One region of the Ruegeria sp. AM9 genome, then DNA from elsewhere that is predicted to be linked to it. Evidence: riboswitches for the same ligand, from Rfam matches in the RefSeq annotation. Region 1 holds a riboswitch; the other holds the start of a gene.
What was found. A riboswitch is a leader RNA that binds a small molecule or an ion and turns the genes downstream of it on or off. The one in region 1 is predicted to bind thiamine pyrophosphate.

Region 1 (7,611 bases):
TCGGGAACCACGTGGTCGGAGGGGGCAACCAGCAGCACCGCATCGGCGTCTTCGGCATGGGCGCGCAGCGCCGCAGCCAGCACGGCGGGCGCGGTGTTGCGCCCCTCGGGCTCGATCAGAATGGCACCGGGGTCGATTCCGATGGCCTGCAACTGCTCGGCCACGATGAAGCGGAAATCCGAGTTGGTCAGCACCACCGGCGCCGCAAAGTTCAGACGGTCCGTCGCCCCGGAAAGCCGCCGCGCAGAGGCCTGAAACAGGGTTTCCTCACCAACCAGCGGCACGAATTGCTTGGGATAGCTTTTGCGCGACAACGGCCACAGGCGCGTTCCGGAACCACCGCAAAGAAGAACAGGTGTGATCAACATAAAATGCTCAATATCTGATTTGCTTCAACCGGTCCTAGTCAATGACTTTTAATGTGACAAGTGCCTGGACAACACCGCGAAGTTTTTTCGCTGACATGCGGTATGCCTGCGATATTGCGCCTAAGACACATGCAAACGCCAAGCCTTAGATGTGGCGTTCATCACCGCCGCTTTTCATCATTGTTGGTCGGTGGTGGCTTGCGGTGCACCGCACTTTTCTTATCATCCTGCGAACTGCCTCCGGACAGCTGGCGGCATCACCTGAATTCACGCAGTTCCTGTAACGGTAACGCAAAAAGAACGGAGAAATCATGTCGGGTCATGGCTATGAATCGGGTCGTCTGAACCTGCCCTTTGTCGGCATCGCGACCTTTGGCAAAAAGCCCTATGTCGGGGACTGGGACAATATTGATGCCGATGTCGCCATCCTTGGCGCACCGTTCGATTTTGGATGTCAGTTCCGCTCGGGCGCCCGGTTCGGGCCGCGCGCGGTGCGCGAGGCCTCGACCCTGTTCAGCTTTGGCCATGCTGGCGCCTATGACCACGAGGACGACGCCACCTATCTGGGCGCCGACGTGCGAATTGTCGATCTGGGCGACGCCGATATCATCCACACCAAGACCGAGGAAAGCCACGCCAATATCGAATATGGCGTGAAGAAAATACTGGATGCCGGTGCGCTGCCGGTGACCATCGGCGGCGATCACTCGGTCAACATTCCCTGTATCCGCGCCTTTGCCGAGGATTGCGACAAGAACGGCCCCATTCATGTGGTTCAGATCGACGCGCATCTGGATTTTGTCGATGAACGCCACGGCGTCACCGAAGGCCACGGCAACCCGATGCGGCGGGCGATCGAAAAGGACTACGTCTCGGGGATGACACAGCTGGGCATCCGCAACGTGTCCTCGACCGCCAGAGAAGGCTATGAAGACGCCCGCGCCCGTGGCTCGGACATCCTATCGGTCCGGCAGGTGCGCAAACTGGGTACGGACGGTGTTCTGGAGCGCATCCCCGAGGGCGCGCGCTATTATGTCACCATTGATATCGACGCGTTCTGCCCCTCGATCGCGCCGGGCACCGGAACGCCCAGCCATGGCGGGTTCCTGTATTATGACGTGCTGGAAATCCTTCAGGGGCTGAGCAAGCGCGGCGATGTGGTCGGTATCGACCTGGTCGAGGTCGCCCCGGCCTATGATCAGACGGAAAGCACACAGATTTTGGCGGCTCAGGTCCTGCTGAACTTCCTCGGATTCATCTTCCACAATCGAAAATAGTGGCTAGCCCAGATAGGCCCGCAGGCTGGGCGGCGGGTTGTCGAACAGCTGCGCGGTCGCCGCGGGTGGATGCGCGCGCCCGTCGGCCACCAGCACGGTCTGCTCGGCAATGCGGCGGGCATCCTGCGGGTCATGGCTGACCATCAGCAGGGTTGTTCCGGTCTCGGCCAGCAACCCTGCAACAAGATCCAGCATCTCCGCTTTCAGCGCCGGTCCCAGCGCCGCAAAGGGTTCGTCCAGCAGCAGCATGTCGCGCCGTTGCACCAGAACCCGGGCCAGCGCGACCCGGCTTTGCTGGCCACCGGACAGCTCGGCCGGTTTGCGCCCCTCAAGACTGGGCAGCGCCACTCGGGCCAGCGCGGATTTGACCTGCGATTGCTCCTCTGCCGACAGGCGCCCGTTCGGGCGCAGGCCCAGGGCGACGTTCTGTTCCACCGTCAGATGCGGGAACAGGTTGCCATCCTGAAACAGCATCGCCAGCGGGCGTCTTCCCGGGGCAAGGTTGGAAATCCGCTGCCCCTGCCACAGGATTTGCCCCTGTTTGAGGCCGCGAAACCCGGCGATTGCCTCAAGCAACGTCGACTTGCCCGCGCCGGAGGGGCCGACAATGGCAACGCTGGTCCCGGCCTCGACTGTAAAATCGGCCTCCAGGGCGAAACCGCCGTTTTCAATGACGCAACCGTCAAGTTTCAGCATGTAATCGCCCTCCGCGATCCAAAAGCCAGAATGCCCCCATCGACAGCACCAAAAGCAACAACGCCGCCCCCGCCGCCGCCTGCATCTGGTAAGCCCCCATCAACCGGTAAATCTGCAGCGGCAAGGTCGCGATCTGCGGATCGGCGAACAACGCAATGACACCGAGATCGCCCATCGACAACGCGGCGGCAAGGCCTGCGGCAAAACCGATTTGCGGGCGCATTCGGGGCAGCAGAATTCGGGTGAGGAACGTCTTCTTGTCCATATCCAGTGACAGTGCCAGCCGCCCATGCCGGGTGACCACGTCCCGCGCGGCGGGCACCAGAATACGCAGGGCGAACGGCAGCGCCATAACCGCATTTACCAGCGCCGTGACCGGCAACGCCAGTGCGGTGGGATTGGCCACCGGGCGGATCAGGATGAACAGGCCGGTGCCGATCACCAAGGGCGACGCCGCCAGTCCCAGAATACCGCTGAGTTCAACAATACCGTACCGCCCGGTCGCAACGGCCGTGGCCATGGGCAAGGCCAGCATCAATAGAACCGCCGTGCTGGCCGCCGCCACCAATACCGAGGTCAGCGCGGCGCGGAACACCAGCGCAGGCATCTCGAACAGCCCAGAGAGCCCCGAAATCACCACCGCCGCCAAAGGCAGCAGCAGAAACGCCGCTGCGGCCAGAATCCAAAACGCATCAAGTATTGGCGCACCGCCATCCCAGCGGCGGATGGCCCGGTCCAGACCTGCTCCGAACCCGTCGCCGCGCGAAAACTTCAGGGCCGCCAGCGCAGCCGCTGCGGTCAGGGCCAGTTGCAACGCCGACAGCAATGCCGCCCGGCCAAGGTCGAAATCATAGGTAAAGGCCTGATAAATCGCGAGTTCGATCATTGTTGCCCGCGGTCCCCCACCCAAGGTCAGGGCGACGGCAAAACTGGTCAGACAGATGGCAAAGATCACCGCCAGCACGCCGGGCAGGATGCGCCTCAGCATCGGCAGCTCGATCAGGCGGAACATCGCCATGCCGTCACAGCCCAACTGCGCGGCCAGACGAAAGCGTTCAGCGGGGATTTCCTGCCACGCCTGCAAGATCAGCCGAGTAGCCAAAGGCAGGTTGAAGAACACATGCGCCAGCACAACGCCGTGCAACCCGTAAATCCGCATCGGCGGCAGGCCGAAAACTCCCAAAATATCCGAAATCCAACCCGCGCGGCCAAAGACCTGCAACAGACCGAGGATCGCCACGATGACCGGCAGAATAAACGGCGCGCCCAACAGCGCGATCAGCACCCGCCGCCCCGGAAACCGGCGCCGGGCCAGCGCCCGCGCCACCGGCACTGCCAGCGCCGCGCTGAACAGGGCCGACAATACCGCCTGAACAAGTGTGAACCGCAGCGCAGCCCAATCCGCCGGGCCGAAGCCGCCCGCTGCCTCGGCTCGCAGGGCAACAGCGGCAAGGGTCCCCAGAATCAGCGCGGCCACCAAAGCCGCCGCGCCAACGCCCGGCCAGGGGCTTACTGGCTGAGCGCGCTCAGCCATTCCGCAAGCGCCTGATCCCGCACAGCGGCGGCCTCATCCGGAGAATACAGCAGGGATTTTTCCGGCTGAATCAGCGTGTCGAATCCGTCGGGCAGCCCTGCTGCCGGAGTCACCGCCGGATACATCCAGTTGGTGGTCGGAATGATCTGCTGGAACGCGTCCGAAACCATGAAGTTCAGGAACTGATCCGCCAGCTCCGGCTGATCGGTCCCGGTCAGCTTTGCCGCGACCTCGACCTGCATATAGTGACCTTCGTCAAAAGCAGCCGCCGCTTTGCTGGCGTCTTCCTCGGCGATCAGGTGATAGGCAGGCGATGTAGTGTAGCTGAGAACCATGTCGGCCTCACCTTCCAGAAACAGGCCATACGCCTCGGACCAGCCCTTGGTCACGGTCACTATATTGTCGGCCAGACCGGTCCAGACATCTGCCGCCTCATCGCCATATGCCGCCTGCACCCACAAAAGCAGCCCCAGACCGGGGGTCGAGGAGCGTGGGTCCTGAATGATGATCTTGGTGTCACCCTCGGCCAGTTCACGGAAATTCGCGGGCGCCGCAGCATCGGCGTTATGGACAAAGGCGAAATAGCCCCAGTCATAGGGCGCGAACACCTCATCCGTCCACTCGATCGGCAGCGTGTATTCAGCGCTGACCGAGCTGGGCGCAAACAGGCCGGTTTCCTTGGCCGCATTGATCAGGTTGGTATCCAGCCCCAGCACAACGTCAGCGTCCGAGTTCTCACCCTCAAGCCGGATGCGCGACAACAGCGCCGCGCCGTCCTCGACGCCGACAAGGTTCAGCTCGCAGTCACAGACGGCCTCAAACGCCTCTTTCACCTGTGGGCCGGGGCCCCAGTCCGAGACAAAACTGTCATAGGTATACACGGTCAGCTGAGGTTTATCGGCCGCAATGGCCGTGGTTGCGCTCAGGAGTCCCGCAGCAATCATCAGATGTTTCATGTCATCCTCCATTGCGGCGAGAGGGCAAGGATGGATGAAACCGTCACCTTTCCCTCCGCCGGTTCTAGCCGGTTCAGGTTCAACGGGTTCGCCAATGGCATCTCAGCGTGGTCGCGCCACGCACCCCGAGGTGAGGCTCTGACTAGGCGGGAACCGACCAAAAGACAACCCGCCTGTTGGTTGGGTTTCACCTATTTCACCCGCCCGGTTCGTGTTTTTACATCACCGTGGTCAAGCGGGCGGGATCAGGAAATCCGCTGTCGGAAAACGTTCAGGCCGGTTCGTGATGAACCGGCCTGACTGGTCTTAGAAATGCGCTGATTTGGTGTTTTCCGGCACCACGGGCGGGGCGAACTTGGTCAGGTCGATGCCTTCGACCGCCGCCTTGTACTCTTCGATCTTCGGCGTTCGGCCCAGGATGGCCGACAGCACGACAACCGGGGTCGAGGCCAGCAGGCTTTCGCCTTTCTTGTCCGGTGCATCTGCCACGACGCGGCCCTGGAACAGGCGGGTCGAGGTGGCCAGAACCGTGTCACCCTTGGCGGCTTTCTCCTGGTTGCCCATGCAGAGGTTACAGCCGGGACGCTCGAGATAGAGAATGTTCTCATACTCGGTGCGCGCCTGCGTTTTCGGGAACAGGTCATCGAACTCGAAGCCCGAGTATTTCTCGAGCACTTCCCAGTCGCCCTCGGCCTTCAACTCGTCGATGATGTTGTAGGTCGGGGCTGCTACAACCAGCGGCGCCTTGAATTCGACCTTGCCGGTTTCCTTTTCCAGGTTCTTCAGCATCTGCGCGACGATCTTGATGTCGCCCTTGTGCACCATGCACGAGCCGACAAAGCCCAGATCCACCTGCTTTTCTGCATTGTAGTAAGAGATCGGGCGGATCGTGTCGTGGGTGTAGCGCTTGGAAACATCGGCGTTGTTGACGTCCGGGTCGGCGATCATCGGCTCGACGATCTGATCCAGATCGACGACAACTTCGGCGAAGTATTTGGCGTTGTCATCGGGGCGCAGAGCCGGATTTTCACCCGACTTGATCTCGGCAATGCGGGCGTCCGCGATGTTGATCAGCTTTTGCAGCATGCCGTTTTCATGCTCCATACCCTTGTCGATCATGATCTGGATGCGCGATTTGGCCAGTTCCAGCGAACCGATCAGCGTGTCGTCGTTCGAAATACAGACCGAGGCTTTGGCCTTCATCTCGGCGGTCCAGTCGGTAAAGGTAAAGGCCTGATCCGCCAGCAGCGTGCCGATATGCACCTCGATCACGCGGCCCTGGAACACGTTGTCGCCATGCTGTTCCAGCATCTGCGCCTGGGTGGCGTGCACCACATCGCGGAAGTCCATGTGCTCGGCCATGTTGCCCTTGAAGGTCACCTTGACCGATTCCGGGATCGGCATCGAGGCTTCGCCGGTGGCCAGCGCCAGTGCCACGGTGCCCGAGTCAGCCCCGAAGGCCACGCCTTTCGACATGCGGGTGTGGCTGTCGCCGCCGATGATGACCGACCAGTCATCCACGGTGATATCGTTCAGCACCTTGTGGATCACGTCGGTCATCGCGTGATAGACGCCTTTCGGATCACGACCGGTGACAAGGCCGAAATCGTTCATGAACTTCATCAGGCGCGGCGTGTTGGCCTGTGCCTTGGTATCCCAGACCGATGCGGTGTGGCAGCCCGACTGATAGGCGCCATCAACGCTGGGCGCCACGACCGTTGCCGCCATCGCCTCAAGTTCCTGCATGGTCATCAGGCCGGTGGTATCCTGCGAGCCAACGATATTTACCTTGACGCGCACATCCGAACCGGCGTGCAAGGTCTTGCCCGGCGTGGTGCCGACCGCGTTCTTGTTAAAGATCTTCTCGACCGCAGTCAGGCCCTGGCCTTCGTGGCTGATTTCCTTCGACGGGGCAAAGACCAAGGGAGCTTCGACGCCCAGCGTTTCGGCCGCAAATGTCTGCAGCTTCTTGCCGAAGACAACGGCGTAAGACCCGCCCGCCTTCATGAACTCCACTTTCTGCGGCGTGAACGACGCGGACACATCGGCCAGCTCTTCGCCATCTTCGCTCAGCAGCTTGTGGTCTTTGGTGTTGATCTTCAGAACCGTGCCGGTTGCCACCGAATAGGCCTCTTCCAGGATCGGGTTGCCGTCATTGTTCAGGATCGCGTTGCCGTCTTCGTCAACCTTCTTGACCCAGTTCTTCAGGTCGATGCCGATACCACCGGTCACGCCAACGGTGGTCTGGAAGATCGGAGAGATACCATTGGTGCCTGCCACGACCGGCGCGATGTTGACGAAAGGCACGTAAGGGCTGGCCTGCTTGCCGGTCCACAGCGCCACGTTGTTGATCCCTGACATGCGCGACGACCCCACGCCCATGGTGCCTTTTTCCGAGATCATCATCACGCGGGCATCAGGATGCGCTTCACGCAATGCGCGAATCTCGGCCTGGGCTTCCGGAGTGCTGAAACACTGGCCATGCAACTCTCGGTCAGAACGCGAATGCGCCTCGGCGCCCGGCGACATCAGGTCTGTCGAAATATCACCTTCACCGGCGATGTAGGTCACGACTTTTACTTCTTCGTCCAGATCAGGAAGCTTGGTGAAGAACTCGGCCTTGGCATAGCTTTCCAGAATGTCCTTCGCCACCGCATTGCCGGCCTCGAACGCGGCCTTCAACCGGTCGGTGTCGGCGTCATACAGGAAAACCTGCGACTTCAGCACGTCGGCAGCCTGACCCGCAATCGCAGCGTCATCGCCCAGGGCCAGGTCCAGCA
Region 2 (22,795 bases), on a different contig from region 1:
GGGCGTGCATGTGGTCACGGTGAACGAATACCTGGCCAAACGCGACTCGGAATGGATGGGCAAGGTGTTTGCCGCCGTCGGCATGACCACCGGAGTGATCTGGTCGGGCCAGCCGGATGCCGAGAAGATGGCCGCCTATAAATGCGACATCACCTATGCCACCAATAACGAGCTGGGGTTCGACTACCTGCGCGACAACATGAAGGCCGATCTGGAGCAGGTCTATCAGAAGTACCACAATTTCGCGATTGTGGACGAGGTGGATTCGATCCTAATCGACGAGGCGCGTACGCCGCTGATCATCTCGGGGCCGTCGCAGGACCGGTCGGACCTGTATACCGCCATCGACGGGCTGATCCCCTCGCTGAGCGACGATCACTACTCGCTGGATGAGAAATCCCGCAACGTGACCTTCACCGACGAGGGCAACGAGTTTCTGGAACAGCAGCTGATGGCCGCCGGCCTGATCCCCGAAGGCCATTCGCTCTATGATCCCGAAAGCACCACGGTCGTGCACCACGTGAACCAGGGTCTGCGCGCGCACAAACTGTTCACGCGCGACAAGGATTACATCGTGCGTGACGGCAATGTCGTACTGATCGACGAATTCACCGGCCGCATGATGCCGGGTCGCCGCCTGTCGGAAGGCCTGCACCAGGCCATCGAAGCCAAGGAAGGCGTCCAGATCCAGCCCGAGAACGTGACGCTGGCCAGCGTGACCTTCCAGAACTATTTCCGCCTCTATGACAAGCTGAGCGGCATGACCGGTACCGCCCTGACCGAGGCCGAGGAGTTTGCCGAGATCTACGGTCTGGGCGTGGTCGAGGTTCCGACCAACAAGCCAATCGCCCGGGTGGACGAGGACGATCAGGTCTATCGCACCGGCGCCGAGAAATACGGCGCGATGATTGAACAGACCAAGGAAGCACAGGAAAAGGGCCAGCCGGTCCTGCTGGGCACCACGTCGATCGAGAAATCCGAACTGCTCAGCCAGCTGCTGCAAAAGGAAGGTATCGCCCACAATGTCCTGAACGCCCGCCAGCACGAGCAAGAGGCGCAGATCGTTGCCGATGCGGGCCGTCTGGGCGCGGTGACCATCGCCACCAACATGGCCGGTCGCGGCACCGACATTCAGCTGGGCGGCAATGTGGAAATGAAGGTGCTGAAGGCGCTGGCTGAAAACCCCGAGGCTGATCCCTCGGAACTGCGTGCCGCGGAAGAAGCCAACCACGCGGCAGAGAAGGAAAAGGTTCTGGCCGCCGGTGGCCTGTATGTGATGGCGTCCGAACGCCACGAAAGCCGCCGTATCGACAACCAGTTGCGTGGCCGCTCGGGCCGTCAGGGCGATCCGGGGCGCACGGTGTTCTACCTCAGCCTCGAAGACGACCTGATGCGCATCTTCGGTTCGGAACGGCTGGACAAGGTTCTGACCACTCTGGGCATGAAAGAGGGCGAGGCCATCGTCCACCCCTGGGTCAACAAGTCGCTGGAACGGGCGCAATCCAAGGTCGAAGGCCGCAACTTCGACATGCGCAAGAACGTTCTGAAATTCGACGACGTGATGAACGACCAGCGGAAGGTTGTCTTCAGCCAGCGGCGCGAGATCATGTCCTCGGATGACCTGTCCGAGATCGTCTCGGACATGCGCGAGCAGGTGATCGACGACCTGATCGACGAATACATGCCGCCCAAATCCTATGCCGATCAGTGGGACACCGACGGCCTGCACGAGGCGATCAAGGACAAACTGACCATTGACGCCCCGGTTCAGGACTGGGCCGCCGAGGAAGGTGTGGATGACGAACAGGTGCGCGAACGCCTGATCAACGCCGCCGACGAGATGATGGCGCAGAAGGCCGCCGCCTTTGGCCCCGAAAACATGCGCAACATCGAAAAGCAGGTGCTGCTGAACACCATCGACAGCAAGTGGCGCGAGCACCTGCTGACGCTGGAACATCTGCGTTCGGTCGTGGGTTTCCGCGGCTACGCGCAGCGCGATCCGCTGAACGAATACAAGAACGAAAGCTTCCAGCTGTTCGAAGGAATGCTCGACGGCCTGCGCGAAACCGTGACCCAGCAATTGTCGCGCGTGCGTCCGCTGACCGAGGAAGAGCAAAAGGAAATGCTGGCGCAGATGGCGGCACAGCAGGCACAGGCGCAACAGGCGGTCGATCAGGCCTCGGACCGCGCCGAGGCGGTGGCCGAGGCCGAAGCCTCGGGCGATGCCCGCCCCGGTTTTGTCGAGGACGATCCCAGCACCTGGGGCAACCCGTCGCGCAATGACCGGTGCCCCTGCGGGTCGGGCAAAAAGTTCAAACATTGCCACGGGCGTCTGACCTAACGTCACCCGATTGCAGACACATTGAGTCCCTGTCACGGCCACATATTGGCCGTGTTTCTTAATCAATATGCGACTCGCTCCTTCAACTGGGGAGGGTGTCTTGTTTGTAATTAAGAACTACGTGACCACCGGCGGCACAGTCGTTTGTGCGCTGGCGATTGGTTACCTGATGCAAAACGGAATTCCTGCGGGACTGAACGGTTCGCAGGACGCTGAAATTGCGGCCGCCGCCCCGAACGCAGGTGTGTCCGGGCTGGAGGGTATTGTCCTGACCTCCTCGACCCCCACCACGGGAACACACCAGATCACGTCATCGACGCAACGCAGGCTCAAACCCAACCGGTCAACCCCCTCTGACCGCGCCGATTGTGGTCTCAGCGCCCGGGCTCGTGCCGTCCCCGGTGCCGCCGCCCGCCTGATCGTCAAAGCCCCCTGCCACGGCAATGAACGGATCGAGGTGCATCACAGCGGCCTGACCGTCACGCAAGAGACGGACGCAAACGGCACATTGGATCTGACCATACCGGCCCTGTCGGAATACGCGATCTTTCTGATCTCGCTTGACGATAAGAAAGGGACCGTAGCCACCACTCACATTCCCGACATCGGCCAGTATTCCCGCGTCGCCCTGCAATGGCAGGGTGAGACCGAGTTGCAGCTACATGCGCTGGAATTCGGCGCCGGCTATGGCGACGCGGGTCATGTTTCTGCCGGGTCAGGCACGCAAGGCGCGGGCAGCGTCGTGCATCTGTCCCAGCCCACGCTCCAAGATGCCCGCAACATCGAGGTCTATTCCTTTCCCGCGGCACAATCGCACCAGTCGGGGTCGATCGCATTGACGGTCGAGGCCGAAGTGACCGAGGCCAATTGCGGCCAGGACCTGAGCGTGCAGTCGATGGAATTGCAATATGACCGAAGCCTGCGCTCACGCGACCTGACACTCAGCTTTCCGGATTGTTCCAAAACCGGAGAGTTTCTGGTGTTGAATAATCTGCTCCAAAACCTGACAATCGCGGCAAACTAAACCCGCAGGCAGGCTCGAACTTCCAATGACATTCCTTCGTGTGGCGGCAGCCGCACTGTTTTCGGCGCTATTGGCCCCGGCCGTTCAGGCGCAGGACATCACGCTCACCTCTCATGACGGCAAAGTCGAGGTGGCCGGGACCCTTCTGGGGTTCGACGGTGAGTTCTACCGCATCGACACGCAATTCGGCGAACTGACCGTGGACGGCTCCGGCGTGACCTGCGACGGACCCGCCTGCCCCAACCTGACCGATTTCGTGGCCGAGCTGCGGTTTTCCGGGTCATCGGTCATGGCCCAAAAGGTGCTGCCCGCCCTGCTGATGGGCTTTGCGGAACAGGAGGGGCTGTCCGCGACCGCCCTCGTGACCCAAAACAACACACTGGTTTATGAGCTGCACCAGCCCGGGCGCAAAGCCCCGCTGGGGCGGTTCTTTTTCGACATTGGCAACACAGGTGGCGGTTTTACCAACCTGATCGCAGGGCAAACCGATATCGTGATGGCCCTGCGCGAAATCCGCCCGTCGGAACAAGAGGCTGCCGAGGCCGCCGGTTTGGGCGATCTGACCCAGGCGCGCCGGTCTCGGGTTGTTGCCTTGGATGCGCTGGTTCCCATTGTGGCACCCAAAAACCCGGTGCCGTATATTTCCCTGTCCGATCTGGCGCTGGTGCTGTCCGGTGAGATCGACAACTGGTCCGCCCTGGGCGGACCGGACGCGCCAATTGCGCTGCACCTGCCCGATGCCGGGTCGGGGCTGGCGCAAGGGGTCGAGGATCGGTTGCTGACGCCCGCAGCCGCCTTGCCAGACGCCGTCCTGCGACATGCGCGCGGCAGCGATCTGGTCCGCGCCGTGGTCGATGACCCCTTTGCCATCGGCATCGCCAGCGAGGCCGAGGTCGAAACAGCCCGCGCCCTGCCGTTGGCCGGGGGGTGCGGCCATGCGCTGATGGCCACACGGCAAACAATCAAGACCGAGGATTACCCGCTGACCTCGCCCATGTTCCTGTATCTGCCTGATCGCCGCCTGCCCCGCATCGCCCGTCAGTTCCTGGCCTATACCCAAAGCGCTGACGCCCAGATGGCAATCCGCGACGCGGGCTTTGTCGATCAGGCGCCCGAAAGGATGCCCATCGAGCTACAGGGAAACCGGTTTGCAAATGCCGTGGCTTCAGGCGGTGCCGAGGTCGGGCTGGAAGAACTCCAACGCATGGTCACCACATTGCGGCCATTGTCCCGCCTGTCGCTGTCTTTCCGGTTCGAGGCCGGGTCCTCGCGGCCGGACGCGCAATCGCGGTCGAACATCCAGCACCTGGCCCAGCAGCTTGAAGCGGGAACGCTCGATGCGCGCCAACTGGTCTTTGTCGGTTTCAGCGACGGCGACGGTGACGCAGCAGCCAATGCGCGGATTGCGCTGCTGCGGGCAAAAACGGTGCGCAATGCGGTGCTGGCGGCGGTGGAAACCGCGATCCCCGGCAGCATTAAGCTTGACGTTGACGGGTTTGGCGAGGCTATGCCGATGGCCTGCGACGACACCGATTGGGGCCGCAAGGTCAATCGCCGGGTCGAGGTCTGGGTCCGGTAACCCGCTACAGATACCCTTCGGACCGAAAGCTCAGCTCATTCGATTTGCCGATGATCAGGTGATCGTGCAACGTCAGGCCCAGCGCCAGACAGGCGTCCTGAATCCGGTTGGTCATGTCGATATCAGACTGTGACGGGGTCGGATCGCCGGACGGGTGATTGTGCACCAGAATAAGCGCCGAGGCATTCAGTTCCAGCGCCCGTTTCGCCACCTCACGCGGGTAGACCGGCACGTGATCGACGGTGCCCTTGGCCTGTTCCTCATCCGCGATCAGTACGTTCTTGCGATCCAGATAGAACACCCGGAACTGCTCGGTTTCACGGTGCGCCATGGTGGTGTGGCAATAATCCAGCAAAGCATCCCAGCCCGAGATCACGTGCCGCTGCATCACCCGCGCGCGGGCCATGCGGTGGGCGCAGGCCTCAAGGATTTTCAGGTCGGTGATCACCGTATCGCCAACACCCTTGATCTGGCGCAGCCGTTCCTCGGGCGCGGTCAGCACGCGGTTGAAATCGCCGAACGTGTCCATCAGCGCCCGCGCCAGCGGTTTGACGTCCTGCCGGGGGATGGACCGGAACAGGACCAGCTCCAACAGCTCATAATCCGGCATCGCCGCCGAGCCACCGGACATGAACCTTTCGCGCAGCCGTTTGCGATGATCCTTGATGTAGGACGGCAACCGCCCCGATGGCAGCGGCTGCACCGGGGCTTCGTCAGTTTCAAACAGCGTCGGGGCTTCGGCAAAGGCGTCCTGGGTCATGGCCCAAGACTGGCGCAGAATCGGTTTCTGAAAGGTTAACGCGCCTCACCCGCCATGCGGGCCGTGGCGCGGCGGACAAGCATGTGCAGCAAGACCGAGAACACTCCCAGCGTCAGCATCGCCGCAAACATCAGATCGGTCTTGGCCCGGCCATTGGCCAGCAGCATGAGATACCCCAACCCCTGCGAGGACCCGACCCATTCGCCGATCACCGCCCCGATCGGCGCGTAAACCGCCGCCAGACGCATCCCCGACGCCAGTGAGGGCAAAGCCGCCGGTATCCGGATATGCCACAACACCGCGCGCGGGCTGGCCTGCATGGTGCGCGCCAAATCCAGATAACCCGCTGGCGTCCGCATCAAGCCATCAAAAAAGGATGAGGTGATCGGGAAATAGATGATCAGCACCGCCATCGCGACCTTGGACCACAGCCCATAGCCCAGCCACAGTGTCAGCAGCGGCGCCAGCGCAAAAACCGGCAGCGCCTGCGTGAACACCAGCATCGGCTGCACCAGAACTCTCGCGGCACGCGAATTGGCCAGTTGCAGCGCGGTGACAACTCCAAGAACCGTGCCGCAGGCCAGCCCGACCACTACTTCAATCGCGGTGATCCACGTGTGTTCGGCAATCAGCCAGCGGTTCTGCCACCATGTCTCCGCCACCAAGGCGGGTCCGGGTAGGATGAATTTCGGAAGGCCGGTCAGAGAGACAATCGCCTGCCAGACCGCCAATGCGAACAGGGTCGCGGCGAGAGCCGAGAGGTATTTCACGCCGCCTCCTCTCGCAGCAACCGCAGCAGCGCGCCTTGGGTCTCCAGTGACCCAAGGTCATCCACCTTACGCGGGGCAGGCGCAGCAGGAGGCTGACAGGGGGTCAGGCCGTGTTGCGTCATCACCACGATGGACTGACCCAGCCGGGCGGCCTCGGCCGGGTCATGGGTGACCAGCAGAACGGTGCGGCCCTGCAAAGCCTCAGCCGCCAGATCCTGCATGTCGGCGCGGGTGCGGGCGTCGAGGGCCGAAAACGGTTCGTCCAGCAACACGATAGGGCGATCTTCCATCAGCGTCCGGGCCAAGGCGACGCGCTGCCGCTGACCGCCGGACAATTCGCCGGGTTTCTTGGTCAGATGGTCTCGCAGGCGCATCCGTTCGATCAGGCGGTCGCGGCGGGCAAGATCCGATTTTTCACCCCGCAATCGCGCGCCCAGCAAAACATTCTGCGCAACGGTCGCCCAGGGCAACAGCAGATCGTCCTGCGCCATGTAAGCGACACGCTGGGTCACCGGTTGACCATCGCCGGCGGTGATTTGGCCAGTGAACTCAGCCCCCGCATCCAGCCCCGCGATCAGGCGCAGAACGGTGGTTTTCCCAACACCTGAGCCACCCAGCAGGCAGGTCCATTGCCCCGCGCCAAGCGTTAGGGACAGCGGCGCAAACAGCGGTGTGCCATCAATGCTGGCCGATCCGCTGATTGTCAGGCCGGGTGCCGGGGTCATGGGGTCAGGCCCATCTGCCAGAAATTGACCTCAAGTTCGGTCGCGGTGCGGAAGGTTTGGCACAGGCGCTGCCAACGCGGTGATGTCTCAAAACCTGCACCAATACGCCGTGTTAGAGCTACATCAAGCATTTCTCCGACCGCCAGACACGCCGCCTGGTAGTCAGGGCTGGCATAGGTGCTGATCCAGTCGCGATAGGTGTCAGACGTGGCCTCGGACGCCAGCCGAGCGCCAATCTCACCATACCCCATCACGCAAGGCGCCAGCGCGGCCAACAGATCCAGCAGATCGCCGCTATACCCGGCCTCGAGCACAAAGCGGGTATAGGCCAGATTCTCGGCCCGTTCCCTGGTCGCGAACAGCTCTTCGCCCGAGATGCCTTCGGCCTCGCAAATCCCGATATGCAGCTGCATTTCTTCAGCCACCAATGCGTTGACGGTCGCAACCGCAGTCAGCATCTCGGAATGGGTTTCGGACTTGACCACCGCCAACGCCCAAGCGCGCGAAAAGTGGATCAGGAACACATAATCCTGCCGCAGATAGTGCAGAAACGCCGCACGCGGCAGGGTGCCGTCCTTCATCCCTTCGACAAAGGCGTGGCGGGTGTACTCCCGCCACGGCCCCTGCGCCGCATCCCGCATCAGCGTGAACGCTTTGCCGTATGCGCTCATTGCACGGTCACGTCGATTGTGATGTCGCTGACTGGGTTGATGCTGTCGATCATGCCGCTGTCTTTCAGGAACGCCTCGAACCGGGCATAGCGACCCGCATCAAAACCCGCCGGACGCAGGGCAAAGCGGGGCAGCGTGTCGACCCAGGCGCGGGCGTTCAACTCATCCTGCAATTCCGGCGAGGTAGCGGCGAAAATCTCCCAGCTTTTTTCCGGGTTGTTGACGATGAACTGGGTCGCCTTTTCCGTCGCGGCCAGAAAACGGGCGACCTTGTCGGCATCCATCGTTTCAGGGTTGGCGACATAGATCAGCTCATCATAAGGCGGCACGCCTTCTTCCTCGATATAGAAACACCGGCCCGCGACGCCCTCGATATCCATCTGGTTCAGTTCAAAGTTGCGGAAAGCCCCGATCACCGCATCCACCTGACCGCTCATCAGCGACGGCGACAGCGAGAAGTTCACGTTGATCATCTCGATATCGTCCAGCGCCACATCATGGGTGTTCAGCATCGCGGACAGAACCGCCTCTTCCACACCAGCGACCGAGAACCCGACCTTCTTGTCCTTGAGGTCGGCCAGCGTTTCGATCGGGCCATCCTCAAGCACCAGCAGGCAGTTCAGCGGGGTGGCAACCAGCGTGCCGACACGTTTCAGAGGCAGGCCTTCGTGGATCTGCAGGTGCAGTTGAGGCTGATAAGACACGGCCAGATCCGCCTGACCGGCAGCCACCAGACGCGGCGGGGCCGAGGGGTCAGCGGGCGGGATGATTTCGACCTCAAGCCCTTCATCAGCGAAATACCCGTTTTCCTGCGCCACGATGATGGGGCCGTGGTCGGGGTTTATGAACCAGTCCAGCAGAACGGTCATCTTATCCTCAGCCCAGGCGGGCGCGGCGGCCAGCAGGGCAATGGCTGTGATCAGTTTCTTCATGTCTCGCGTTTCCTTTTCACTCACGAGGTTGAGGCCGCGACGAGGACAATCTCGCCCGGCCAATCCGGTTGAATTTTTTCCGCTGCGCGCCATGCACGCAGGCCGGTGGCGCAGCAGAGCGCCAGTCTTTTGTCTTTGTTAGGGTCTATTTCTTGCAGCCTATCAGGTGAGATTCGCACCGCACTGGGGTGCGCAGGAATAGGCGCTTCATCGGCGCTGCGCAGTTCGACAATCTGGTCATCCGCCGTCAGTTGGGTGGCAGAGAGAAAACGAAAACAGGTGCTCGGCTCGGGCGCGTCGTCAAAGCGGAAACTGCTGCTGCGCAAGGTGCGGCCATCATAGCGCACCATTTGACCCAGAGGTGACGGGTCGATGCCCAAGATCAGATTCAGCGCCATCTGCGCCTGTATCGCTCCGATCGTTCCGACCACGGGGCCAAGTACCCCTGCGGTCGCACAACTTGCTGCACTGTCCGGGGCATCAGGAAACAAGGCGCGCAGGGACGGAGCCCCGCAACAGAACCCGCCGACGTAACCCGACAGGCCCAGCACCGAGGCGCTGATCAGCGGTTTGCCCTGCGCCAGACAGGTATCCGAAAGGATATAGCTGGCCGCATAGCTGTCGGCGCAATCGAGGATCACATCCGCCTGCGCCACCAGGCTGGCGGCGTTTTCGCTTGTTAGAGCCTGTTTTTGACCGATGACCTCGATCTCACCATTCAGAGCGCGACACCGATCGGCGGCGATTTTGGCTTTGGGCAGGCCGCAATCCGCCTCGGTGAACAAGGTCTGCCGGTGCAGGTTCGACAGAGCGACCTCATCGCGGTCCATGATCGTCAACTGCCCGACCCCGGCCCCCGTGAGCAGCGGCAGCGCCGGAGCAGCCAGCCCCCCGGCCCCCACCACCAGAACCCGCGCCGAGGACAGGCGTGCCTGCCCCTCGGGCCCGACCTCAGACAGCAGGGTTTGGCGGGCATAGCGGCTCATCTCGTGACCTCGATCCATTCGCGTACGCGGGCCTCTGGATCGGTGTTCAGCGTAATGTCGGTGACGACCGAGACGATATCAGCCCCCGCCTGCAGCACCCCCGGCGCGCGTTCGACGCTCATGCCACCTATGCCGACCAGAGGAATATTGCCCACACGCGCCTTCCATTCGGTGACCCGGGGCAAGCCCTGCTGGTGCCATTTCATCTTTTTCAGGATCGTCGGATAGACCGGACCCAACGCCACATAATCCGGGTCCATCGCCAGAACCCGCTCCAGCTCATCATCGTCATGGGTGGAAACACCCAGCTTAAGCCCTGCCTTGCGGATGACTTTGAGATCGGCCTCATCCAGATCCTCCTGCCCCAGATGGATCCAGTCACAGCCCAGATCGATAGCGTCTTGCCAATAGTCATTCACCACCAGCACCGCGCCATGTTCGCGGCACAGATCGCGTGACAGGGCAATCTGGTCGCGCACCACCGCGTCGGGCTGATCCTTGATCCGCAACTGCACGAGTTGCACACCCAAGGGCAGCATCCGGCGCAGCCACTCCGAATGACCGAAGATCGGGTAGAACCGGTCGAGCCTCATGACAGGAACGCCTTTCCGATCACCGGGGTGGAAGGTTCGGCCATATCGCGTGCCTCAATCGGGTCGGCCTGATGGGCCAGTTGCCCCGCCTCGATCGCCAGCATCATTGCGCGTGCCATGGCTGCGGGGTCTCCGGCCCGGGCCACAGCTGTGTTCAGTAGGACCGCGTCATATCCCAACTCCATCGCCTGCGCCGCGTGGCTGGGCAAACCGATCCCGGCGTCGATCACCAGCGGCACGTCCGAGAACTCAGCCCGCATCGCGCGCAGAGCGTATTCGTTGCTCAGCCCCCGTCCCGATCCAATCGGCGCGCCCCAGGGCATCAGTACCTCGCACCCAGCTTCAAGCAGGCGCTCGCCGACGATCAGATCATCGGTGGTGTAGGGAAAGACCTGAAACCCGTCCTCGGTCAGAATGCGGGCGGCCTCGACCAGTTGGAACACATCCGGCTGCAGGCTGTCGGTATGGCCGATCAGTTCCAGCTTGATCCATTTGGTATCGAACACCTCCCGCGCCATATGGGCGGTGGTCACGGCCTCTTTGACCGTGTGACACCCGGCGGTATTGGGCAGGACCAGCACGCCCAATGCGCGGATCATCTGCCAGAATGTCTGCCCCGCCCCGGATTCGCGCCGCAGTGATACCGTGGCAACCCCGGCTCCACTGTCCCGAAACGCCTGTTCCAGAGTCGCGGGGCTGGGATATTGCGCCGTACCCAGCATCAGGGGGTTGGGCAGAGAGGTGCCGTAGAAACTCTTCATCTTCAGCCCCCCTGCATCGGCGCGACAACTTCGATCCGGTCGCCGTCGGTCAATGTGTGGGCCATGCGCAGACCCAAGGGCACGAAATCCTCATTCACGGCCGTTGCCACCCGCCCCGAGAATCCGCATTCGACCAGCAGCTCCGTAAGAGTTTCAGCCCGCACTTCGCGCGGTTCGCCATTAAGCACGATCTTCATCGACCATCTCCGAATGTTTGTTGTCCAGCGCCAGATCCGCCACGCCCTGCGCCAGCGCCGGGGCCAGCAGATAGCCGTGGCGATAGAGGCCATTGGCATAGATCGTGCGCCCCAGCCGTCGAATACGCGGCAGGTTGTCGGGAAAGGCCGGGCGCAGATCGACGCCAATCTCCAACACTTCGGCCTCACCAAAAGCAGGGTTCAGCGCATAAGCGGCGCTGAGCAGTTCCAGCATCGACCGCGCGGTGATGCGGCTGCTGTCCTCGCTTTCGATCATCGTCGCGCCCAGCATGTAGACGCCGTCCCCGCGCGGCACGATGTAAAGCGGCATCCTCGGGTGCAGCAGACGCACGGGCCGGGTCAGGGTCACGTCCGGGCAGCGGATCACCAGCATCTCACCCTTCACGCCGCGCAGATCATGCAGCACCTCGCGGGCGTGCAAACCCCGGCAGTCAATTGCATTTTCAAGCCGTGAAGGGGCAAGTTTGCGGTGGAATTCGACGCCCTGGTCCAGCAGTTGCCCATGAAGGTCCCGCAAGGCCCGGCGTGGGTCCAGATGGGCTTCATTCGTGAAATGAAGACCCTTGGCGAATCCGTGCAAATCAGGCTCTAATTGAGCGATTTCGGGTTGAGTGACCTCGCTGTACCCCTCAGTCCGGCGGGCAAACCGGCGCAGATCAGGCAGATCGCGCGGGTTGGCCACAACCAGCGTTCCCTGCCGCTCCACTGGCGTGCGCGCCGCCCACCAATCCAATGCAGCTTGCCCCAACCGCAGCACAGGTTCCTCGGCGTTTTCATACTCACACCACGGGGCCAGCATGCCGCCCGCCCACCAGGAACACCCATGCGGACCCGGAGGGCCTGCGGGATCAAAAACCTGAACCTTGGCGCCCCGCGAGACAAGCTCGCTGGCCACTGCCAATCCGGCCACCCCGGACCCTATGACCGACCAGACCGTCACGCGGGCCAGACCCGGTGGAAGTGATGCACCGGCCCGTGCCCCTGCCCGATCATCAAACCGTCCGCCCGGGCGATCGCCCCCTGCAGGTAGTCATGCGCCTGCGCAGCGGCATCAATCAGGCCAAGCCCCCGAGCCAGCCCCGCCGCAACCGACGACGACAAGGTGCACCCTGTACCATGCGTGTTTCGCGTCTCGCGTCGGGGGGCGGTGAACTCGGCCACCAGACCAGCGGCATCGACCAGCATGTCACGGCAGACATCCCCGCGGCCATGTCCCCCTTTCATCAGCACCGAACCTGCACCCAGCCCGCACAAGGCCAGCCCTTGCGCAACCATCTGGTCAGACGTTTCGGCCTCGGCACTCTCCAACAAACAGGCGGCCTCGGGCAGGTTCGGGGTCAGCAACGTAGCTTGTGGTACAAGAATATCGCGCAAGGTCTGCACCGCGTCCTGCGCCAGCAATGCATCCCCGGATTTGGCAATCATCACCGGGTCCAGCACAACCGGGCCATCAAACCGGGCAATAGAGTCCGCAACCGTCTGTATGATCTCTGGTGTCGCCAGCATCCCGATCTTGATCGCACCGACGTCCAGATCGGTCAGAACCGCCTCGATCTGGGCGGACACCACATCCAGCGGAATCCCATGCACCGCTGTCACGGCCCGGGTATTCTGCGCCGTCACCGCCGTGATCACGCTGGCGCCGTATACGCCCAATGCGGACATCGCCTTGAGATCCGCCTGTATCCCGGCCCCGCCGCCACTGTCCGAGCCCGCAATAGTCAGGGCAATATGCGCCATATCGTTGCTCCATCATCAATGGGCAACGCAGCATGGAAAACGTCTGTAGTGTATACGACCGTTCCCTACGCCGGTATTGCCCGGATCAGGTTCGATGGGTTAGCGCATTCACGCCTCTCAGCCCCTTGATCGGGGCACCCCAACGGTTGGGCGGACAATCTCAGGCAAGGGGGAGAAAATCAAGCGGCAATCTTCGGATCGTAAGACCACATCCGGCAGGTAAATAAGACCAACCTATACGCGCGCAATGAATTGAAGGAATTTAGCGAGGCTCTGCCTCGCGCTCCGGGATATTTTCAGACAGATGAAGTCCGGATCCCCTGCTTCATCTGTCTATAAATATCCCGGGGGAGTCGCCCAAAGGGCGGCGGGGGCAGAGCCCCCTTAAGCGAAAGGCCGCCCCAATCGGTGCGGCCTGTTTTGTTGTATCAGCCTTTCATCCCGTCCCAGAAGGACTTGACGGATGAGAAAAAGCTATTTGATTCCGGATGGTTATCTTCACCCAGATCATCGAACTCTTTCAGAAGTTCTTTCTGGCGGCTGGTCAGGTTGACCGGTGTTTCCACGGCCAGTTCGATGAACATGTCACCAACACCGCCACCGCGCAGGGCAGGCATACCCTTGCCGCGCAGACGCATCTGACGGCCCGATTGGCTGCCGGCCGGTATCTGCACGCGACCGCGCCCACCGTCGATGGTGGGCACTTCGATCGATCCGCCCAGCGCGGCTTTGGCCATGCTGACCGGCACGCGGCAATAGAGGTTTACACTATCGCGCTCGAACAGTTTGTGATCGGACACTTCGACAAAGATATACAGATCACCCGGAGGGCCACCGCGCATCCCGGCCTCACCCTCGCCTGCTAAACGGATACGGGTGCCGGTTTCGACACCGGCAGGGATGTTCACGGACAGGGCGCGTTCTTTTTCCACGCGGCCTGCGCCACCGCAGGATTTACAGGGGTTCTTGATGATCTGGCCCAGACCCGAACAGGTAGGACAACTGCGTTCGACGGTGAAAAATCCCTGCTGCGCGCGGACCTTGCCCATGCCTGAACAGGTCGGGCAGGTGGTCGGCTCCACGCCGCCTTCGGCACCCGAACCGTCACAGGCCGAACAGGCCACGGCCGCAGGCACGCTGATGGTTTTCTGCAGGCCCGAGAACGCCTCTTCCAGCGTCACACGCAGGTTATAGCGCAGGTCGGACCCGCGCGCGGCACGACGGCCGCCACCGGCGCCACCGCGCTGGCCACCCATGAAATCGCCAAACAGATCGTCGAACACATCCGAGAACGCGCTGGAAAAATCGCCCTGACCAAAGCCGCCACCGGGACGACCTCCGCCACCGCCCATGCCGTTTTCAAAGGCAGCATGGCCAAAACGGTCATAAGCGGCCTTTTTGTCGGCATCGCGCAGCACGTCATAGGCTTCGTTCGCTTCCTTGAACTGGGCCTCGGCGTCCGGGTTGTCCTTGTTGCGGTCGGGATGCAATTCCTTGGCTTTCGTGCGAAAGCCCTTCTTGATCTCGTCCGCCGATGCGCCCTTGGACACGCCGAGCACATCGTAGTAGTCGCGTTTTGACATCAGTGTTTCCTTCTGCCTCAACGTAATCGGGCCGGCCCGGCAACCGGACCGGCCCGCATTGGCCCGGTTACCCGTTAGTTACGCTTGTCTTCGTCCAGGTCTTCGAACTCGGCGTCGACAATGTCGTCATCACCAGCCGGAGCGGCATCCGCCGCCGCGGGCTCATCCTCGGCCTCATCGGCTTGCGCCTTGTAGATGGCTTCGCCCAGCTTCATCGCGGCTTCGGTGACGTTCTGGATGCCCGACTTGATCTTGTCGGCATTTTCGGTTTCCAGCTCGTCCTTCAGCGCGGCAATCGCCAGCTCGATAGCTTCGATGGTGGTCGGGTCGACCTTGTCGGCGTGCTCTTCCATCGACTTCTCGGTCGAGTGGATCAGGCTTTCCGCCTGGTTCTTGGCGTCGACCAGCTCGCGGCGTTCCTTGTCGGCTTCCGCGTTCTCTTCGGCGTCCTTGACCATCTTTTCGATATCGTCATCCGACAGACCACCCGAGGCCTGGATGGTGATCTTCTGCTCTTTGCCGGTGCCTTTGTCCTTGGCCGAAACCGAGACAATACCGTTGGCGTCGATGTCGAAGGTCACCTCGATCTGAGGCATACCGCGCGGCGCGGGCGGGATGTCTTCGAGGTTGAACTGACCCAGAATCTTGTTGTCCGCAGCCATTTCACGCTCACCCTGGAACACGCGGATGGTCACGGCGTTCTGGTTGTCTTCGGCGGTCGAGAAAACCTGAGACTTTTTCGTCGGGATCGTGGTGTTGCGGTCGATCAGGCGGGTGAACACGCCACCCAGCGTTTCGATACCCAGCGACAGCGGGGTCACGTCCAGCAGAACCACGTCTTTGACGTCGCCCTGCAGAACACCGGCCTGAATGGCGGCGCCCATGGCGACCACTTCGTCCGGGTTCACACCCTTGTGCGGCTCTTTGCCGAAGAACTTGGTGACCTCTTCGATGACTTTCGGCATCCGGGTCATACCACCGACCAGAACAACCTCGTCAATGTCACCCGCCGACAGACCGGCGTCTTTCAGAGCAGCCTGGCAGGGCTTCATCGACTTCTTGATCAGGTCCGACACCAGCGATTCCAGCTTGGCACGGGTCAGTTTCATGACCATGTGCAGCGGCTGACCGTTCGAACCCATCGAGATGAACGGCTGGTTGATTTCGGTCTGCGAGGTCGAGCTGAGTTCGATCTTGGCTTTCTCGGCGGCTTCTTTCAGACGCTGCAGAGCCATCTTGTCGGCAGACAGGTCGACGCCGTGTTCCTTTTTGAACTCGTCCGCCAGGTAGTTGACGATGCGCATGTCAAAGTCTTCACCACCCAGGAAGGTGTCGCCGTTGGTCGATTTGACCTCGAACAGGCCGTCGTCGATTTCCAGAATGGTCACGTCGAAGGTACCGCCACCAAGGTCATAAACCGCGATGGTTTGGGTCTCTTCCTTGTCCAGACCATAGGCCAGAGCGGCAGCTGTCGGTTCGTTGATGATCCGCAGCACTTCCAGACCGGCGATCTTACCGGCGTCTTTGGTGGCCTGACGCTGTGCGTCGTTGAAGTAGGCCGGAACGGTGATAACCGCCTGCGTGACTTCCTCACCCAGATAGCTCTCGGCGGTTTCCTTCATCTTGCCCAGAGTGAAGGCCGAGATCTGGCTTGGGGAGTACTTTTCGCCGCGGGCTTCGACCCAGGCGTCGCCGTTGCCGCCATCGACGATGGCGTACGGCACCATTTTCTTGTCTTTTTCGACTTCTGCATCATCCACACGACGACCGATCAGACGCTTGACGCCAAAGATCGTGTTGTCGGGGTTGGTGACCGCCTGACGTTTTGCAGGCTGACCGACCAGACGCTCATCTTCGGTGAAGGCGACGATCGAGGGCGTGGTCCGCGCCCCTTCGGCGTTTTCGATGACCTTCGGCTGCGAGCCGTCCATGATGGCCACACACGAGTTGGTGGTTCCGAGGTCAATCCCGATTACTTTTCCCATATGTTCAATCCCTTTCTCTTCAAGGCGATGTCCGAGGTCCGGACCCGTTATGGCACCCGGCCCCGATCTGATATGCGCGAACGGCCCTACACCATCGCGCGTCCCGGCGTATATAAGGGCGGGATGAGAGGCCTGCAAGCGTTGTAAAACGCAGGTTTTCGGGAATCTGGCGCCTTTTTTGGCAAGGTTTTGGCAAGGATTGGGGAATCTTGAATGGCGCGGCTGTTTTTGCGCGGATTTGATATCAGAAAAGCCTGGCTGGATGCCTCTGCACAGGCGCAGCTGATCGAGCTTTTGCGCCCGATTCTGAAATCCGCCCCTTTGTTCCGGCCGGTGACACCGTCGGGCAAGGCGATGTCGGTGCGCATGACCTCGGCCGGATCTTTGGGCTGGGTGACCGACAAGGCCGGGTACAGGTACCAGCCGCAGCATCCCAAGGGGGCCGACTGGCCCGCGATCCCTGATGCTGTGCTGGATATCTGGCGGGATCTGGCCAGCCCGGATCGAGACCCGGACTGCTGTCTGATCAACTATTACGGCGAAGGCGCCCGGATGGGGCTGCATCAGGACAAGGACGAGGCCGATTTTTCCTGGCCCGTGCTGTCAATCTCGCTAGGCGATGACGCGCTGTTTCGCATTGGCAACCAGACCCGCGGCGGCAAGACCGAGTCGATCTGGCTGAGCTCGGGCGATGTGGTGATCATGGGCGGTCCGGCCCGGCTGACCTATCACGGGATCGACCGTATCCGGTTCGGGTCCTCGAAACTGCTGCCCAAGGGCGGTCGGATCAACCTGACCCTGCGGGTGGCAGGCTAGCGGCGCGCGCTCCAGCTTTGCGATACGTGCTGGCGCGAGAAGAAGATACCAAGCAGCCCGATCAGCAACAGCGCAACCCCCACCCAAAGCGCATATTCCCAACTGGTGTTGCGCGGATAGTAGTTGCGGAACACGAAGCCCCGGCACTGGTCGATGATGTGAAACAGCGGGTTCCACGCAAACATGGCCAGCGTGGCACCGCCCAGCGCGTTGGCGACGAACATCTTTCCCGAAAAAATCATGTTCAGACGCCGATATATGTTGTTCAGAATCGTGGAAACCGTCGGCAACCAGGGTTTCAGGGCCATGAACACCACGCCAACGGAACAGCCGGTAAACCAGGCCAGTATCAACATCGCAAACGCGCCGCCGGGGTCCTGAATCTCGAGCGGGGCTACTGTGACACTGTAGAGAAACAGGATCACGATGATCGTGACAACCTGCGTATAAAGCGCACCGAAGGCGGTCGCCAGCAACATGACCATCATGTTCATCGGCGAGTGCAGCATCATCGGATTACCCCCGGTACTGACCCCCGCCACAATGCCGACCGATCTGATATGCGTCAGGAACAAAAACACGCCGGACAGAAGATACAGAACAAACTCTCCGCGGATTCTGGCAATGCGCGGACCCAGGAAGGACATGATCGTGTAAAACACGGCCACCAGCGCCAGCACTTGCAGGATATTGATCAGGATCGCCAGCACGGCGTTGTGATGCTGTGATCGCACGCTGCGGACAACCGCATGGAAAATAAGCTCGGCGGTTGTGAACGCGCCGCCCAGTAGTGTCCGGTTTCGCTTGAAATAATACACCCGAAGCGTCTTTCCCGTTTTTTCGCCTGCAATCTGCCACGAATTTCTTGCCGATCCGTAACCGGCACATCATAAGGCCGTCAGGATATTCGATCAACAAATCACAGGAACGGAGCATTTTTGTGACCTACGACGCCCTCATTCCCGTCATTCGACGTCTGGCCCTGGAAGCGGGCGACAAGATCATGGAGATTTACAATTCGGATGATTTCGACGTCAAAGTCAAATCCGACGCCAGCCCCGTGACCGAAGCGGATGAGGCCGCAGATGCCCTGATCTCGGCCGGTCTGCGCGATGCCTTTCCCGACATTCTGCTGGTGACCGAGGAACAGGCCGACTCGCATTCGGAAAAGGGTGATACGTTCCTGATCGTCGACCCGCTGGACGGCACCAAGGAATTCATCAACCGCCGCGGCGATTTCACCGTGAACATCGCGCTGGTGGAAAATGGCGTTCCGACCCGCGGCGTAGTGTACGCTCCGGCCAAGGGGCGGATGTTCTATACCCAGGCCGATGGTCAGGCGGTCGAGGAAACCGGAGCGCTGGACAAGGCACAGGCCGGGGATGTGACGCCGATTTCAGTCTCTGAACCGGACAATTCCGCGCTGTTGATCGTGGCGTCCAAATCACACCGGGATCAGGCGACCGAAGATTACATCAACAAGTACCAGGTGCAGGACAGCAAGAGCGCGGGATCGTCGCTGAAGTTCTGCCTGGTCGCCACCGGCGAAGCGGATCTGTATCCCCGCGTCGGCCGCACGATGGAATGGGACACCGCCGCAGGCCACGCCGTTCTGGCCGGTGCCGGCGGCAAGGTGATCCGGTTCGACAACCACGAACCGCTGACCTATGGCAAGGACGGCTATGCAAACCCGTTCTTTATCGCCTACGCTCCGGGCGTTGAGCTGAAGGAGGCCTGATGTCTGTTCTGATCGCCATTCCCGCCCGCTACGCCTCGACCCGCTACCCGGGCAAACCGCTGGTGCCGCTGACCGGCGCCACTGGCAACGCCATGACCCTGATTGAACGGTCCTGGCGCGCGGCCTGTTCGGTTTCGGGCGTCGACAAGGTGGTTGTCGCCACCGATGACGACCGCATCCGCGAGGTGGCCGAAGGATTCGGCGCCGAGGTGGTGATGACCTCGGAAACCTGCGGCAATGGCACCGAACGCTGCGCCGAAGCCCATGAGGTGCTGGGCGCAGGGTATGACATCGTGGTCAACCTGCAGGGCGACGCGCCGCTGACCCCGCACTGGTTTGTCGAAGATCTGGTTGCCGGTCTGCGCGCGGCCCCCGATGCCGGTGTGGCCACGCCGGTTCTGCGCTGCGACGGCGACGCCCTGAACAGCCTGCTGAACGACCGCAAGAACGGGCGTGTCGGTGGCACCACGGCCGTTTTCGCCGCCGACAACAGCGCCCTGTATTTCTCGAAAGAGGTCGTCCCCTATACCGCCGAAACCTATGGCGGAGACGACGCGACCCCGGTTTTCCACCATGTTGGCGTCTATGCCTATCGACCCGATGCGCTGGCCGCATATCCCGCATGGCCCGCTGGCCCGCTGGAAAAGCTGGAAGGGCTGGAACAGCTGCGCTTCATGGAGAACGGCCGCACCGTTCTGTGCGTCGAGGTCGAGGCCAAAGGCCGCCAGTTCTGGGAGTTGAACAACCCGCAGGACGTGCCCAAGCTCGAGGAAATGATGGCCGCAATGGGGTTGGAGTGAGGTCTTCGCCCCAACCGACGCAAGCCTGACGGCAGGTCCGTGCACATTTTTAGTCTGGAAGAATAAATGACCAACATTCTTGTAACCGGCGGCGCTGGATATATCGGATCGCACGCGTGCAAGGCGCTGGCGCAATCTGGCTATACGCCTGTGACCTACGACAATCTGGTCACCGGCTGGCAGGACGCAGTGAAATTCGGTCCGTTCGAGCAGGGCGACCTGCTGGACCGCGCCCGGTTGGACGAGGTCTTTGCCAAATACAAACCCGCCGCCGTGATGCATTTCGCCGCCCTCAGCCAGGTCGGTGAGGCGATGTCGGAACCCGGCAAATACTGGTCCAACAACGTCGCCGGATCGCTGTCCCTGATCGAGGCCGCCGTCGCCGCGGGCTGCCTGAACTTCGTGTTCTCATCGACCTGCGCCACCTATGGCGAGCATGACAATGTGGTGCTGGACGAAGACACGCCGCAGGAACCGCTGAACGCCTATGGTGCCTCGAAACGAGCCATCGAGGATATCCTGCGCGATTTCCAGGCCGCGCATGGGCTGAACCACGTGATCTTCCGCTATTTCAACGTCGCCGGGGCCGATCCGGAGGGCGAGGTGGGCGAATTCCACCGTCCCGAGACCCATCTGGTGCCGCTGATGCTGGACGCCATCGACGGCAAGCGCGCCGGGCTGACCGTGTTCGGCACCGACTACGACACGCCGGACGGCACCTGTATCCGTGACTATGTGCATGTCTGCGATCTGGTCGACGCACATGTGCTGGGCCTGAACTGGCTGGAACAGGGCAAGGGCAGCCGGGTGTTCAATCTGGGCACCGGCTCGGGCTTTTCGGTGATGGAGGTGATTGGCCATTCCAAAGCCGTCACCAACCGCGAGGTCCCCTATTCCATCGGCCCCCGCCGCGCCGGAGATTGCACCAAGCTGGTCTCGGGCTCGGTCCGCGCCGGGGACGAGTTGGGCTGGACCCCGAAAAGGTCTACGCTTGAGACGATGATCGGCGATGCCTGGCGCTGGCACCAGAGCGGCAATTACGAGAAGTGAGCCTCAGATGATGCACACCGCAACCGATACGCTTCCCCCCATCGGATGGGTGCAGCAGTACCGGTTGCGGCTGAAACGACGGCGGTTGCTGTGGCGATCCTTTCGCAGCCGCCACCAACTGACTTGCCTTCAGGATCAGACCACGCAGATCAGGCCCGGTGCCATTTTGGCCTTCACCACGCTGCGCAACGAAATCACCCGTCTGCCATGGTTCTTCCGCCATTACCGCGCGCTGGGTGTCGATCATTTTCTGATCGTGGACAATGGCAGCGACGACGGCTCGGTCGAGTTTCTGCGCGATCAACCGGATGTGTCGCTGTGGCAGACCCCCGCCAGCTATCGCGCCGCACGATACGGGCTGGATTGGCTGACCTGGCTGCAAATGCGCTATGGGTCCGGTCACTGGACCCTGATGGTGGATGCCGATGAGCTGCTGATCTATCCCGAGCACGACAGCAAATCCCTGCAGAACCTGACCGCCGAGCTGGACCAGCAAGGCCGCACCGGTTTTGGCGCGCTGATGCTGGACCTCTATCCCAAAGGCCCGCTGGGCATGCAAAGCTATGACCCCGAGACCGACCCGACCGAGGTTCTGAACTGGTTCGATCCCGGCCCCTATCGGGCACAGCGGCAAAGCCCGCTGGGCAATCTGTGGGTACAGGGCGGCGCGCGCGAACGTATGTTCTTTGCCGATCGACCGCGTCACTCACCGACGCTGAACAAAATCCCTCTGGTCCGGTGGTCGCGGCGCTATGCCTTTGTGAACTCGTGCCATTCCGCCCTGCCCCGGAATCTGAACGCGGCCTATGACGGGCCGGACGGTGCGATCCCGGCGGGCGTGCTGCTGCACACCAAATTCCTGCCGGAGGTGGTGGGCAAGTCGAAATCCGAGAAAGCGCGGCGCCAGCATTTCCACGATCCCGACCAGTTTGCGACCTATTATGATTCCATCGCCAACGGCCCCGACATGTGGACCGCCCGATCGGTCCGCTATGAGGGGTGGGAACAGCTGCAGCAGTTGGGGCTGATGGGGAAAGTTTGCTGAAAAGCCGCATATGTGACTAACGACTTTTAAAGGCGTTGCCACGAAAGATGCAAAGGTGGCATAAATCGGCAATTGCCCGGCACCACTCTGGATCATCCAGCCCCCGGGCATGCTCGCGTAACAAAAAGGGCAGAGCAACCGCGTGAGCCTGTTGGATTCATACCGGATGAGATTGCGGCGCAAGCGTCGCCTTGCGCGTTGCCTGCTGAAACGGCGGCAGCTGACGCCGGTAACCGACAAGACCGCCAATATCCGACGCGGCGACGTGTTGTTGATGAGTGTGCTGCGGAACGAAAAAATCCGCCTGCCCTATTTTTTGGACTATTACCGCAAGCTGGGCATCACCCATTTTCTGTTCGTCGACAATGACAGCGATGACGGCTCGCGCGAGTATCTGGCCAGTCAGTCCGACGCCTCGGTCTGGCACGCACAGGCCAGCTACAAACGGGCCTCGTTCGGGCTGGACTGGTCGAACTATCTGTTGCGCAAATACGCGCATGGGCATTGGGTTCTGACCGTCGATCCGGATGAGTTCTTCATCTACCCGTTCTGCGACACCCGCCCGATCCGCGCCCTGACCGACTGGCTGGACGGCTGTGCGGTGCGCAGTTTCGGCACCATGCTGATCGACATGTACCCGCAGGGGCCAGTGGACGCGGAACCTTATCGCGAGGGGCA

Region 2: linked by a shared signal. The riboswitch ahead of thiD (bifunctional hydroxymethylpyrimidine kinase/phosphomethylpyrimidine kinase) and the one ahead of thiB (thiamine ABC transporter substrate binding subunit) in region 1 are both predicted to bind thiamine pyrophosphate.

The regions. Positions count from the first base shown of each region.
Region 1 is NZ_JBQFWY010000026.1:602-8,212, reverse strand. Features, by position in the region: partial or broken gene ACR0DO_RS19260 (sugar phosphate nucleotidyltransferase) at 1-368, opposite strand, end outside; gene speB (agmatinase) at 680-1,645, shown strand; gene ACR0DO_RS19250 (thiamine ABC transporter ATP-binding protein) at 1,649-2,341, opposite strand; gene ACR0DO_RS19245 (thiamine/thiamine pyrophosphate ABC transporter permease ThiP) at 2,328-3,875, opposite strand; gene thiB (thiamine ABC transporter substrate binding subunit) at 3,851-4,831, opposite strand; TPP riboswitch at 4,864-4,969, opposite strand; gene ACR0DO_RS19235 (bifunctional aconitate hydratase 2/2-methylisocitrate dehydratase) at 5,138-7,611, opposite strand, start outside.
Region 2 is NZ_JBQFWY010000003.1:133,809-156,603, reverse strand. Features, by position in the region: gene secA (preprotein translocase subunit SecA) at 1-2,341, shown strand, start outside; gene ACR0DO_RS07965 (hypothetical protein) at 2,442-3,365, shown strand; gene ACR0DO_RS07960 (substrate-binding domain-containing protein) at 3,391-4,944, shown strand; gene radC (RadC family protein) at 4,949-5,704, opposite strand; gene ACR0DO_RS07950 (ABC transporter permease) at 5,740-6,474, opposite strand; gene ACR0DO_RS07945 (ABC transporter ATP-binding protein) at 6,471-7,199, opposite strand; gene tenA (thiaminase II) at 7,196-7,870, opposite strand; gene ACR0DO_RS07935 (ABC transporter substrate-binding protein) at 7,867-8,802, opposite strand; gene ACR0DO_RS07930 (ThiF family adenylyltransferase) at 8,823-9,788, opposite strand; gene ACR0DO_RS07925 (thiamine phosphate synthase) at 9,785-10,381, opposite strand; gene ACR0DO_RS07920 (thiazole synthase) at 10,378-11,142, opposite strand; gene thiS (sulfur carrier protein ThiS) at 11,145-11,339, opposite strand; gene ACR0DO_RS07910 (FAD-dependent oxidoreductase) at 11,323-12,300, opposite strand; gene thiD (bifunctional hydroxymethylpyrimidine kinase/phosphomethylpyrimidine kinase) at 12,297-13,100, opposite strand; TPP riboswitch at 13,146-13,252, opposite strand; gene dnaJ (molecular chaperone DnaJ) at 13,529-14,683, opposite strand; gene dnaK (molecular chaperone DnaK) at 14,758-16,668, opposite strand; gene ACR0DO_RS07890 (alpha-ketoglutarate-dependent dioxygenase AlkB family protein) at 16,882-17,484, shown strand; gene ACR0DO_RS07885 (ABC-2 transporter permease) at 17,481-18,302, opposite strand; gene cysQ (3'(2'),5'-bisphosphate nucleotidase CysQ) at 18,425-19,222, shown strand; gene ACR0DO_RS07875 (3-deoxy-manno-octulosonate cytidylyltransferase family protein) at 19,222-20,022, shown strand; gene galE (UDP-glucose 4-epimerase GalE) at 20,089-21,072, shown strand; gene ACR0DO_RS07865 (glycosyltransferase family 2 protein) at 21,080-22,117, shown strand; gene ACR0DO_RS07860 (glycosyltransferase family 2 protein) at 22,284-22,795, shown strand, end outside.